Regions from separate parts of the Mesorhizobium sp. WSM3873 genome, predicted to be linked through region 2. Evidence: riboswitches for the same ligand, from Rfam matches in the RefSeq annotation. Region 2 holds a riboswitch; the other holds the start of a gene.
The links. Region 2 has a riboswitch for S-adenosylmethionine ahead of A9K71_RS14860 (O-succinylhomoserine sulfhydrylase). Riboswitches for the same ligand answer to the same signal wherever they lie in the genome.

Region 1 (5,132 bases), on a different contig from region 2:
TGACTTCAGCCCCAGGCCGATCTCGTTCCAGTCGATGGATTTGGCGTTCTCCATCTCCATGACGATCGAATAGATCGGGTGTTCAGCCATAGATAATCACCACCAGTTTTGCCGGTACAGTCGCTATAGCCCTGCGGGGTATGCCGTCAAACGATTCTCGGTGCCATTCTATTTGCAAGTTTGCGCTTCAATCGCATGATTCTTTCTAGATCTTCAGGAACCCGCGCTTTTTTCTGTGCGGGAAGCTCGACGGGTCGGCATATTCAGACAGGAAACGTTTTCTCCATTCGTCATTGGTCGCGTCGCGCTGGATTTCGAGACCTGACCCGACATTCATTCTCCAGACAGGCTCGACCCCGGCCAACTGGGCAATTTTCTCGAGGCTTCCTCTCGGGTCTTGCTGGACCTGCTCGTAAGTTAGCGCAAGGAAGGACAGCCCGTTTTTCGCGAACCACCCATCCCAGGCCAGATTTTCCATCAGAATCTTTTCAAGCGATTCGGCGATAGCCTCGCCGTCATAGCGTGGGGCTGCGCGACTGACCTCGGTAGAGCGGAATCTGCGGGTTTGGCGCGCACGCGCCCATGAGATCGCCTGACCCAGCAGATCGCTGCGCGTCAGGCGCACATAGTGAAGGTTGGGAAGACTGGCGGGGAGGTTCACCTTCTTGGCAACTTGAGCGAATTGACTCGCAAAAAGCTTGATCGCGTAGATTCCGCAAGAGGACCGTCCTTCCGTCAGCGCCCTCAGAAGCTGCCCTCTGGCATCGCGCGGATAGCCTGGCTGTTCGAGCAGCCGGCGCCCGCCAAACCACTCCAGTGGATTGCCCAGCCCGGCGGAAGCCATCAGTCCTGCAAGATGATTGCTGCCGGTACGCGGCGAAGTGCACACAAGAATCCCAGTGCTTATCTCCGACAGAATTTCCGACGGGATTTGAACCACGGCCGGCCGGCGTCGAAAGAGATCGAGCGAGATCATCGTTTCAGCAAGAACACTGCCTGCTGGCCGAAGAAGTTCCAGAACCACCAGGGCATCGACAGGCCGATCTTCTGGCCGTTGGCGTCGAGCGCGGTCGCCTTCTCGACCGTCGCGCCGAGCTCTTCGCACAGGTTGACGAAGTCGCGAATGGTGCAGAAGTGGATGTTCGGCGTGTCGTACCAGGAATAGGGCAGGTCCTTGGTGACCGGCATCCTGCCCTTGATCAGCAGCGAGAAGCGCACGCGCCAATGGCCGAAATTGGGGAAGGAGACGATCGCGCGGTTGCCGATCCGAAGCAGCTCGTCGAGCACAAGTTTCGGGTTGCGGGTCGCCTGCAGCGTTTGCGACAGGACGACGAAATCAAAACCTTTGTCGGGGTAGAATTCGAGGTCCTTGTCGGCATCGCCCTGGACGACGGAAAGGCCGCGCGCCACGCATTCGTTGACGCCGCGCTGTGACAGCTCCAGGCCGCGGCCATCAACCTGCTTGGTCGCCTGCAGAACCTCCAGAAGCACGCCATCGCCGGAGCCGACATCGAGCACGCGCGAATGCGGCGGGATGAGATCGGTGACGACTTCGAGGTCGACGCGCTGGGCGCGATTGACGCTCATGGGCACACCTCCGGCCTTTGAGCATTTGCGGCCAATGGGAATCTCGGCGCCTCAGAAGTGCGGCCAAGACACAGAGATCGCGCGCCGCTCATAGGCTGAGCCCCCTTGCGCGCGCCGCCGAGGCTATGAAGCCGTTGATGGCCGCGAACAATTCCGGTTCGTCGAGCAGGAAAGCGTCGTGGCCGCGGTCGGTCTCGATCTCGACGAAGGAGACGGACGCGCCGGCGGCGTTCAACGCATGCACGATCGAGCGGCTTTCCTCGGTCGGAAACAGCCAGTCGCTTGTGAACGATACCAGGCAGAAGCGTGTCTTGGTGCCGGCGAAGGCATCGGCCAGCCGTCCGCCGTGGTCGGCGGCGAGGTCGAAATAGTCCATAGCGCGGGTCAGATAGAGATAGGAGTTGGCATCGAAGCGGTCGACGAAGGTCATGCCCTGATGGCGCAGATAGCTTTCGATCTGGAAATCGGCGTCGAAGCCGAAGGTCAGCGCCTCGCGATCCTGCAGGTTGCGGCCGAACTTGCGGTGCAGCGCTGCTTCCGAGAGGTAAGTGATGTGCGCGGCCATGCGCGCCACGGCGAGCCCCTTTTCCGGCCGCCTGCCGAAATCGAGATATTTGCCGCCGTGCCAGTCCGGATCGGCCATGACGGCCTGCCGCCCGACTTCGTGGAAGGCGATGTTCTGCGACGAATGGCGGGCGCCGGTGGCGATCGGCAACGCGGAGAAGACGCGTCCCGGGTAGCTTGCGGCCCATTGCAGCACCTGCATGCCGCCCATCGAGCCGCCGAGCACGCAGAACAGCTTCTCGATGCCGAAATGATCGACCAGCATCAGCTGCGCCCGCACCATGTCGCGGATGGTGATGATCGGCAGGTCGAGCCCATAGGGCCTGCCTGTCGCCGGATCGGTCGAGGCCGGGCCGGTGGAGCCGAGGCAGCCGCCGATGACGTTGGCGCAAATGACAAAAAAGCGGCTGGTGTCGATGATCCTGCCGGGGCCGATCAGCACCTCCCACCAGCCCGGCTTGCCGGTCACGGGATTGGTGCTGGCGACATGCTGGTCGCCGGTCAGCGCGTGGCAGACGAGGATGGCGTTGGAGCGGGCGTCGTTGAGGGCGCCGTAGGTCTGGTAAGCGACCTGGAACGGCGACAGCACGGTGCCCGCATCGAGTTTTAACGGCTTGTCGGGACCGAACTGCAACACCGGGCTCGACGGTTGGTCGGCCTCGTGGTTGGTCCTTGGAGCGCGCTGAGCGGCCATTGCATTCCCCATCCAGTCGCATCGATCTCGCGATACGGCGTCCGGCCGGCAACGGACAACAAAAAACCGGCCTGCCTTCGCAAAGCCGGTTACAGGTTGCAAACGGCCCTTTAGCGAATTGTTTAACGTGGCTGCAAGCCGACCGGCCAAATCACCACGGGAGATCCGGCTGTTCTTCTAGGGCCAGCGCGGCGCTTCGTCAACGGTCTGCCTACGCGCGAGCGCGCCGGCCCTCGACATTCGGGGCCACGGCCTGTATTTCCGCTGCGGCCTCGAACCAGGGCCTCTCGACGGATTTGTGACATGAAGCAGGATCAGCCACGTCCGACGCCCCGCGCGGGCATCATGGACATCGAGGCCTATGTGCCGGGAAAAAGTACCGCGCCGGCCGGCGTGACGAAGGTCTACAAGCTGTCGTCCAATGAGAATCCGCTCGGGCCCTCGCCGAAGGCGATCGAGGCCGCCCGGGAGGTGGCTGCCAAATTGGACGTTTATCCCGACGGCTCCGCCCGCCGGCTGCGCGAGGCGATCGCCGATGTGCACGGCCTCAATCCGGCAAACATCGTCTGCTCCAATGGCTCCGACGAGATCCTGGGGCTGCTGGCGCAGACCTATCTCGCGCCGGGAGACGAGGCCGTGTTCACCGAACACGCCTTCATGGTTTACAAGATCTATATCCAAGCCGCCGGCGCCAAGCCGGTGGCGGTCAAGGAGACGGACGAGCGCGCCGACATCGACGCAATCCTCGCCGCGGTGACGCCGGCGACGCGGATCGTGTTCCTCGCCAACCCCAACAATCCGACCGGCACTTATGTGCCGTTCCAGGAGGTGCGCCGGCTGCATGCCGGACTGCCCAAGAGCGTGCTCCTGGTGCTCGACGCGGCCTATGCCGAATATGTGCGGCGCAACGACTATGAAGCCGGCATCGAGCTGGCCGGGAGCTCGGAGAACGTGGTCATGACCCGCACCTTCTCCAAGCTCGGCCTCGGCGGCGCACGCATCGGCTGGATGTACGGACCGGCGCATATCGTCGATGCCATCAACCGGGTGCGCGGGCCCTTCAACGTCAATGCGACCGCGATCGAGGCCGGTATCGCGGCCATCCGCGACCGCGCCCATATTGAACGCAGCGTGGCGCATAACGAGAAGTGGCTTGCCTGGGTCAGCGAGGAACTGACCGGGCTCGGGCTGCGCGTGACGCCCAGCGTCGGCAATTTCGTGCTGATCCACTTCCCCGACAACAAAAAGCATTCGGCAGCGGCCGCGGACGACTATCTCAGCGCGCGTGGCTACATCCTGCGGCGCGTCACCGGCTACGGCTTTCCCAACGCGCTGCGCATGAGCATCGGCATCGAGGAGGCCAATCGCGGCGTCGTCGAGGCGCTCAAGACATTTCTGAAAAGCTGAAGCACCATGACAGCACCGATGTTCGGAAGAATAGCGCTGGTCGGCATCGGCCTGATCGGTTCGTCGCTCGCCCGCGTCATCCGCCGCGAAGGCCTGGCGCGCCACATCGCTATCGCGACGCGCAGCCAATCGACGCTCAAGCGCGCCGAGGAACTGGGTCTCGGCGATTCCTACACGACCGAGGCCGAAGACGCAGTGCGCGACGCGGATCTCGTCATCGTCTCGGTTCCGGTCGGCTCGTCCGGCGAGGTCGCGGCCGAAATCGCGCCGGCGCTGAAGAAAGGCGCGATCCTTACCGATGTCGGCTCAACCAAAGCTTCGGTGATCGCGCAAATGCAGCCGCATGTGCCCGTCGGTGTGCATTTCATCCCCGGGCACCCGCTGGCGGGCACGGAAAAGTCCGGGCCGGATGCCGGGTTCGCCGACCTCTTCGACAACCGCTGGTGCATCTTCACGCCGCTGCCGGGCACGGATCCGGAGGCGCTGGAAAAGCTCTCCGAATTCTGGCGGCGCTGCGGCTCCAACATCGACACGATGGACCCGCAGCATCACGACATGACCCTGGCCATCGTCTCGCATCTGCCGCATATCATCGCCTACAACATCGTCGGCACCGCCGACGACCTGGAATCGGTGACCAAGACGGAAGTCATCAAATATTCCGCTTCCGGTTTTCGCGACTTTACCCGACTGGCCGCTTCCGACCCGACCATGTGGCGGGACGTGTGCCTGCATAACAAGGACGCGATCCTGGAAATGCTGGCGCGCTTCTCGGAGGATCTGGCCTCGCTGCAGCGGGCGATCCGCTGGGGCGACGGCGAAAAGCTGTTCGACCTGTTCACCCGCACGCGCGCCATCCGCCGCTCGATCATCGAGGCCG
Region 2 (5,132 bases):
CGGCACGATGGCGGTGGCGCCCGGTGCCGCGCTGATGTCGCCGGCCTTCGCGCAAGACGCCGGCGAGGAGCCGGAGATCGCCGGCATCTATGTCATCGGCGACGACGGCGCGCCGTTCCGCGTCGGCTTCACGCTGTCCAACGAGTTTTCCGACCATGTGACCGAGCGCGTGAACTACCTGTTCCTCGCCCATTCCAAGCTGCGCAACGCCTCGTTCGGACCGGAAATCCTGATCGGCGAGCTGCCCGCCGACATCAGGGGCTCTTCACGAATCTGGCGCGACGGCAAAGTGCTTTGGGAAAAGCCGTTCCTGTCCGGCGAGGCGAACATGTCGCACACCATCGCCAATCTCGAGCATCACCACTTCAAATATTCGGCCTTCCGCCAGCCTGGCGACGTGCATGTGCACATGTTCGGCACCGCCACGCTCTCCTTCGCCGACGGCGTAAGGACCGAGGAAGGCGACACGTTCGAGATCGAGGCCAAGGATTTCGGCCTGCCGCTGCGCAACCCGCTCGAGATCGAGAAGCCGGTGAAGGTGGCGGTGAAGGCGCTGTGAGGTTAGAGCGTGATCTCCCCCACGAGGGGGGAGATTGGCAGCTTCAACCTCAATAAATATCGAAATCGAAATACTTCGACTGGATCTTCTCGTAGGTGCCGTCGGCAACGATGGCGTCGATTGCCGCGTTGAGGCGGTCGCGCAGAGCGGTGTCCTCCAGGCGCACGGCGATGCCGGCCTCGGTCTCGGTGCCCTTGACGTCGCCGACCAGCTTGCAGCAGCCGTCGCTCGCCTTCTTCATCCAGTCGACCAGCACGAACTTGTCCGAGATGACGGCGTCGAGACGGCCGTTGAGCAGATCGGTCACCGCCTCTTCCTGGGTCGGGTAGAGCTTCGCCTCGGCGCCGGCCTTGGCGTAGACGTCCTGGGCGTAGTTGGCCTGGGTGGTCGAGGCCTGGGCACCGACCGTCTTGCCGGCAAGCGAGGCCGGCTCGGTCGAGGCGATGTCGGCGTCCTTCAGGGCGACCAGCGCAAGCGGCGTCGTGTAGTATTTATGGGTGAAGGCGACCTGCTTCTTGCGTTCCTCGGTGATGCTCATCGAGGCGATGATGGCGTCGAATTTCTTGGCCTGCAGGGCCGGAATGATGCCATCCCAATCCTGGGTGACGATCTCGCATTCGACCTTCATCTGCGCGCAGAGCGCATTGGCGATGTCGATGTCGAAGCCTTCGACCTTGCCGTCCGGCGTGATGGTGTTGAAGGGCGGATAGGCGCCCTCGGTGCCGATCTTGATCTTTTCGGCCGCGTCTACCGAACCGACGCCGAGCGCCAGCATGGCGGCGGCCGCAGCCGACAGGATCCATCTGGATATCTGCATTTTCATCCCCTTGGCTTCAGTTGCTACATGGTCGGACGCAGCCAAGCACGGCGCGCCAGGCCGGGCAAGCACAGCCTGGTTGGGCGATCAGCGCGCGGCGCGGAAATGCTTGGAGAGCTTCAGCCCCTGCGCCTGATAGTTGGAGCCCAACTCGCTGCCATAAAGCGCCTGCGGCCGCTTCAGCATATGCTCGTAGACGAGGCGACCGACGATCTGGCCGTGGTCGAGGATGAACGGCACCTCGTGGCTGCGCACTTCAAGCACCGCGCGACTGCCGCTGCCGCCGGCGGCGGAATGGCCGAAGCCCGGGTCGAAAAAGCCGGCATAGTGGACACGGAACTCGCCGACCAGCGGATCGAAAGGCGTCATCTCGGCGGCATAGAGCGGCGGCACGTGCACGGCTTCGCGAGAGACCAGGATGTAGAACTCGTCCGGGTCGAGCACGAGCTCGCCGGCCCCGCTCTTGTAGAGCGGTTCCCAGAAGTCGACCACATCCTGAGCGGCGCGCTTGTCGACGTCGACGAGGCCGGTGTGGTGCTTGCCGCGATAGCCGACCAGGCCGTCCTTGTCGCCGTCGAGATCGATAGAGAGCGCAATGCCGCCGCCGGAGATGTTGGGCGGCTCGGTCGCAACCAGCATCTCGGCGTGATGGAGGTCACGCAACTCATTCTCCGACAGCACCGCGTTGCCGGTGCGGAAGCGGATCTGCGACAGGCGCGAGCCGGCGCGCACGACGATCGGGAAGGTGCGCGGGCTGACCTCAAGATAGAGCGGGCCATGATAGCCGGCGGCGATCTTATCGAACTCATGGCCGCGGTCGGTCATGACACGCGTGAAAATGTCGAGTCGTCCGGTCGAGCTCTTCGGGTTGGCCGAAGCCGAGACTTCCGCCGGCAGCGCCAGGCCTTCCTGCAGCGGCACGATGTAGACGCAGCCCGTCTCCAGCACCGCGCCCTCGGCGAGATTGATCTCATGCAGCTTCAGCCGGTCCAGCTTGTCGGCCACCAGATGATCGGGACCGGGCAGAAAGGAGGCGCGCACGCGAAAGGCCTTGTCGCCCAGTCTGAGATCGAGGCTGGCCGGCTGGATCTGGTTGGTGTCGAGCGCGCGCGGCGACTTCAGCGCGCCCGACTGGAAGAGCGCCGCGATGTCCTGATCGGGAAGAATGCCTGTCTGCCGCAATGTCTGGCTCCGGGCGAAGTCATTGTCGTCGCAGTTTCCTGTCGCAAAACCGCGGGACACTTTTGCGGAAGCTGCCTGGTACAAACCTCTTAATCAAGCCGGCAATTGACGCAAGCGCGGTGCGGGTCTAAAGGGTCGTTATCCCGTGGTGATTTGGCCGGTCGGCTTGCAGCCACGTTAAACAAGTCGCTAAAGGACCGTCGGGCCGCAAGGCCGTATGGACCGGTTGCGACGTCGCGGCCGGTTTTTTTGTGTTTGGAAGCAGGGCGATGACCAAGACGCGTAACTGGAAACCTCAGACGGCACTCGTGCATGGCGGGACGCTGCGTTCCGGCTTCGGCGAGACCGCCGAAGCGATGTATCTCACCCAGGGCTATGTCTACGAGACGGCCCAGGCAGCGGAAGCCCGCTTCAAGGGGGAGGAACCCGGCTTCATCTATTCGCGCTACGCCAACCCGACCGTCGATATGTTCGAGAAGCGCATGTGCGCGCTGGAAGGCGCCGAAGACGCACGCGCCACCGCTTCCGGCATGGCCGCCGTGTCCGCCGCTCTGCTCTGCAGCGTCAAGGCCGGCGATCACATCGTTGCGGCGCGAGCGCTGTTCGGCTCCTGCCGCTGGGTGGTCGAGACGCTGGCGCCGCGCTATGGCATCGAGGCGACGCTGATCGACGGCACCGACATTGCCAATTGGGAAAAAGCGGTCAGGCCGAATACCAAGCTGTTCTTCCTGGAAAGCCCGACCAACCCGACGCTGGAAGTGGTCGATATCGCCGCTGTCGCCGCTTTAGCCAATTCGATCGGCGCGCGCGTGATCGTCGACAACGTCTTTGCCACGCCGCTGCAGCAGAAGCCGCTGCAGCTCGGCGCCCATATCGTGGTCTACTCGGCGACCAAGCATATCGACGGCCAAGGCCGCTGCCTCGGCGGTGTCATCCTGTCGGACAAAAAGTGGATCGACGAGAACCTGCACGACTATTTCCGGCACACCGGCCCGAGCCTGTCGCCATTCAACGCATGGACGCTGCTGAAAGGCCTCGAAACGCTGCCGCTGCGCGTGCGCCAGCAGACCGAAAGCGCCGGCAAGATCGCGGACTTCCTGGCCGGCCGGCCGGAGATCGCCCGCGTCATCTATCCGGGCCGGGCCGACCATCCCCAGGCGGATATCGTCAGGAAGCAGATGTCGGGCGGCTCGACGCTGATCTGCCTTGACGTCAAGGGCGGCAAGCAGGCGGCCTTCGCCTTGCAGAACGCGCTCGACATCGTGCTGATCTCGAACAACCTCGGCGACGCAAAGAGCCTGATCACGCATCCGGCGACGACGACGCACAAAAACCTCAGCGACGGGGCGCGCGCCGAGCTCGGCATCGGACCAGGCACGCTCAGGCTCTCCGTCGGGCTGGAGGATACCGACGACCTGCTCGCCGACATCGAACAGGCGCTCAAGGCGGCGAAGGAATGAACCGCCACGGCGGCAAAGAGCGCGCTTGAGCCGCAGCCGGCTCAAGCAATCTCTTCGAGTTCAGTCATCCCGCTGTTGCGGATGGTCATTGCGTTGCCACGCCATTCGACGGCTCCGCCAAGCCAGCCGCGCGCCCAGATGGCGGGAAGCATCGCGTCGCGCACGATCATCGCGGTGACGCTGCGCGGCGACAGATACCAGTCCTTTGACCAGGCGAGCATGCATTCGGGCACATAGGCGATCGCCAGCACGCAGAGCGCGGTCGTGGGCAGGCTGACACCGGCGCTTGCCGCCGCAATCAGCGCCATAAGCAGCGGCGCCACCACACCGGTCAGGATTTCGGGCGCGAAGAACAATGGGAAGGTGACGCGGCGCAGCCGCGCCCAGCGCGCCTGGCGCGACCAGATTTCGGCGAGCGTGCGCTGGCCGAGCGGTTGCTCGAAGGGCGCGGCTACGAGATTGACCCGAAGGCCAAGGCTGTTGACCAGCTTGGTCGCCGCCGCGTCCTCGGCGATCTCGGCGGCCAAAGCCTGGATGCCGCCATTTGCATCCAGCATCGGCTTGTTCCACAGCATGCTCTTGCCCTGGGCGAAGCCAAGGCCGAGCGCTTCGCCGGCATATTGCCAGCGCGCCTGCAGCGTGTTGAGGAAGGCGCATTCGACCTCGGCCCAGAAACCGTCCGGCCGCGAGCCGATCGGCGTCGAGCAGACGAGGCCGGTGTCCGGCCGCCAGGCCGCCATCAGATGCTGGACATAGTCCTTGGGCATCAGGACGTTGGAGTCGGCCAGGATCACCCAGTCGTGCCGCGCCGCCCGCCAGCCCTTGATGCAGTTGTTTAGCTTGGGATTGGCGCTGATCCTGTCATCGCCGACGAGGAGCCGCGCCGGAACATTCGGAAATCTCGCGATGGCGGCGTTGATCAGCTTGACCACGGGATCTTCGCCGTGCGCGACGCAGAAGATCAGTTCGTAGCGCGGCCAATCGAGCGAGAAGGCGCGGTCGAGCGTCTCCTGCGTGAACGGCTCCACACCGCGCGACGGCACGACGATCGAGACAGGCGGCTGTTTGCTGGAAGGCGGAGGAATGATCCGCCTGGGCTTCAGCCGCGACGATG

Region 1: it holds a riboswitch for S-adenosylmethionine, as region 2 does, so the genes downstream of both, A9K71_RS03400 (homoserine O-acetyltransferase) here and A9K71_RS14860 (O-succinylhomoserine sulfhydrylase) in region 2, are expected to answer to the same signal.

Annotation. Positions count from the first base shown of each region.
Region 1 covers NZ_LYTM01000003.1:155,031-160,162, reverse strand. Annotated here, with positions in the region: gene A9K71_RS03415 (glycosyltransferase) at 1-90, opposite strand, end outside; gene A9K71_RS03410 (Stf0 family sulfotransferase) at 206-1,024, opposite strand; gene metW (methionine biosynthesis protein MetW) at 973-1,587, opposite strand; gene A9K71_RS03400 (homoserine O-acetyltransferase) at 1,676-2,845, opposite strand; SAM riboswitch at 2,936-3,013, opposite strand; gene hisC (histidinol-phosphate transaminase) at 3,149-4,252, shown strand; gene A9K71_RS03390 (prephenate/arogenate dehydrogenase family protein) at 4,259-5,132, shown strand, end outside.
Region 2 covers NZ_LYTM01000019.1:33,896-39,027, reverse strand. Annotated here, with positions in the region: gene araD1 (AraD1 family protein) at 1-559, shown strand, start outside; gene A9K71_RS14870 (ABC transporter substrate-binding protein) at 609-1,376, opposite strand; gene A9K71_RS14865 (2'-deoxycytidine 5'-triphosphate deaminase) at 1,464-2,558, opposite strand; SAM riboswitch at 2,694-2,771, shown strand; gene A9K71_RS14860 (O-succinylhomoserine sulfhydrylase) at 2,828-4,018, shown strand; gene A9K71_RS14855 (ceramide glucosyltransferase) at 4,060-5,132, opposite strand, start outside.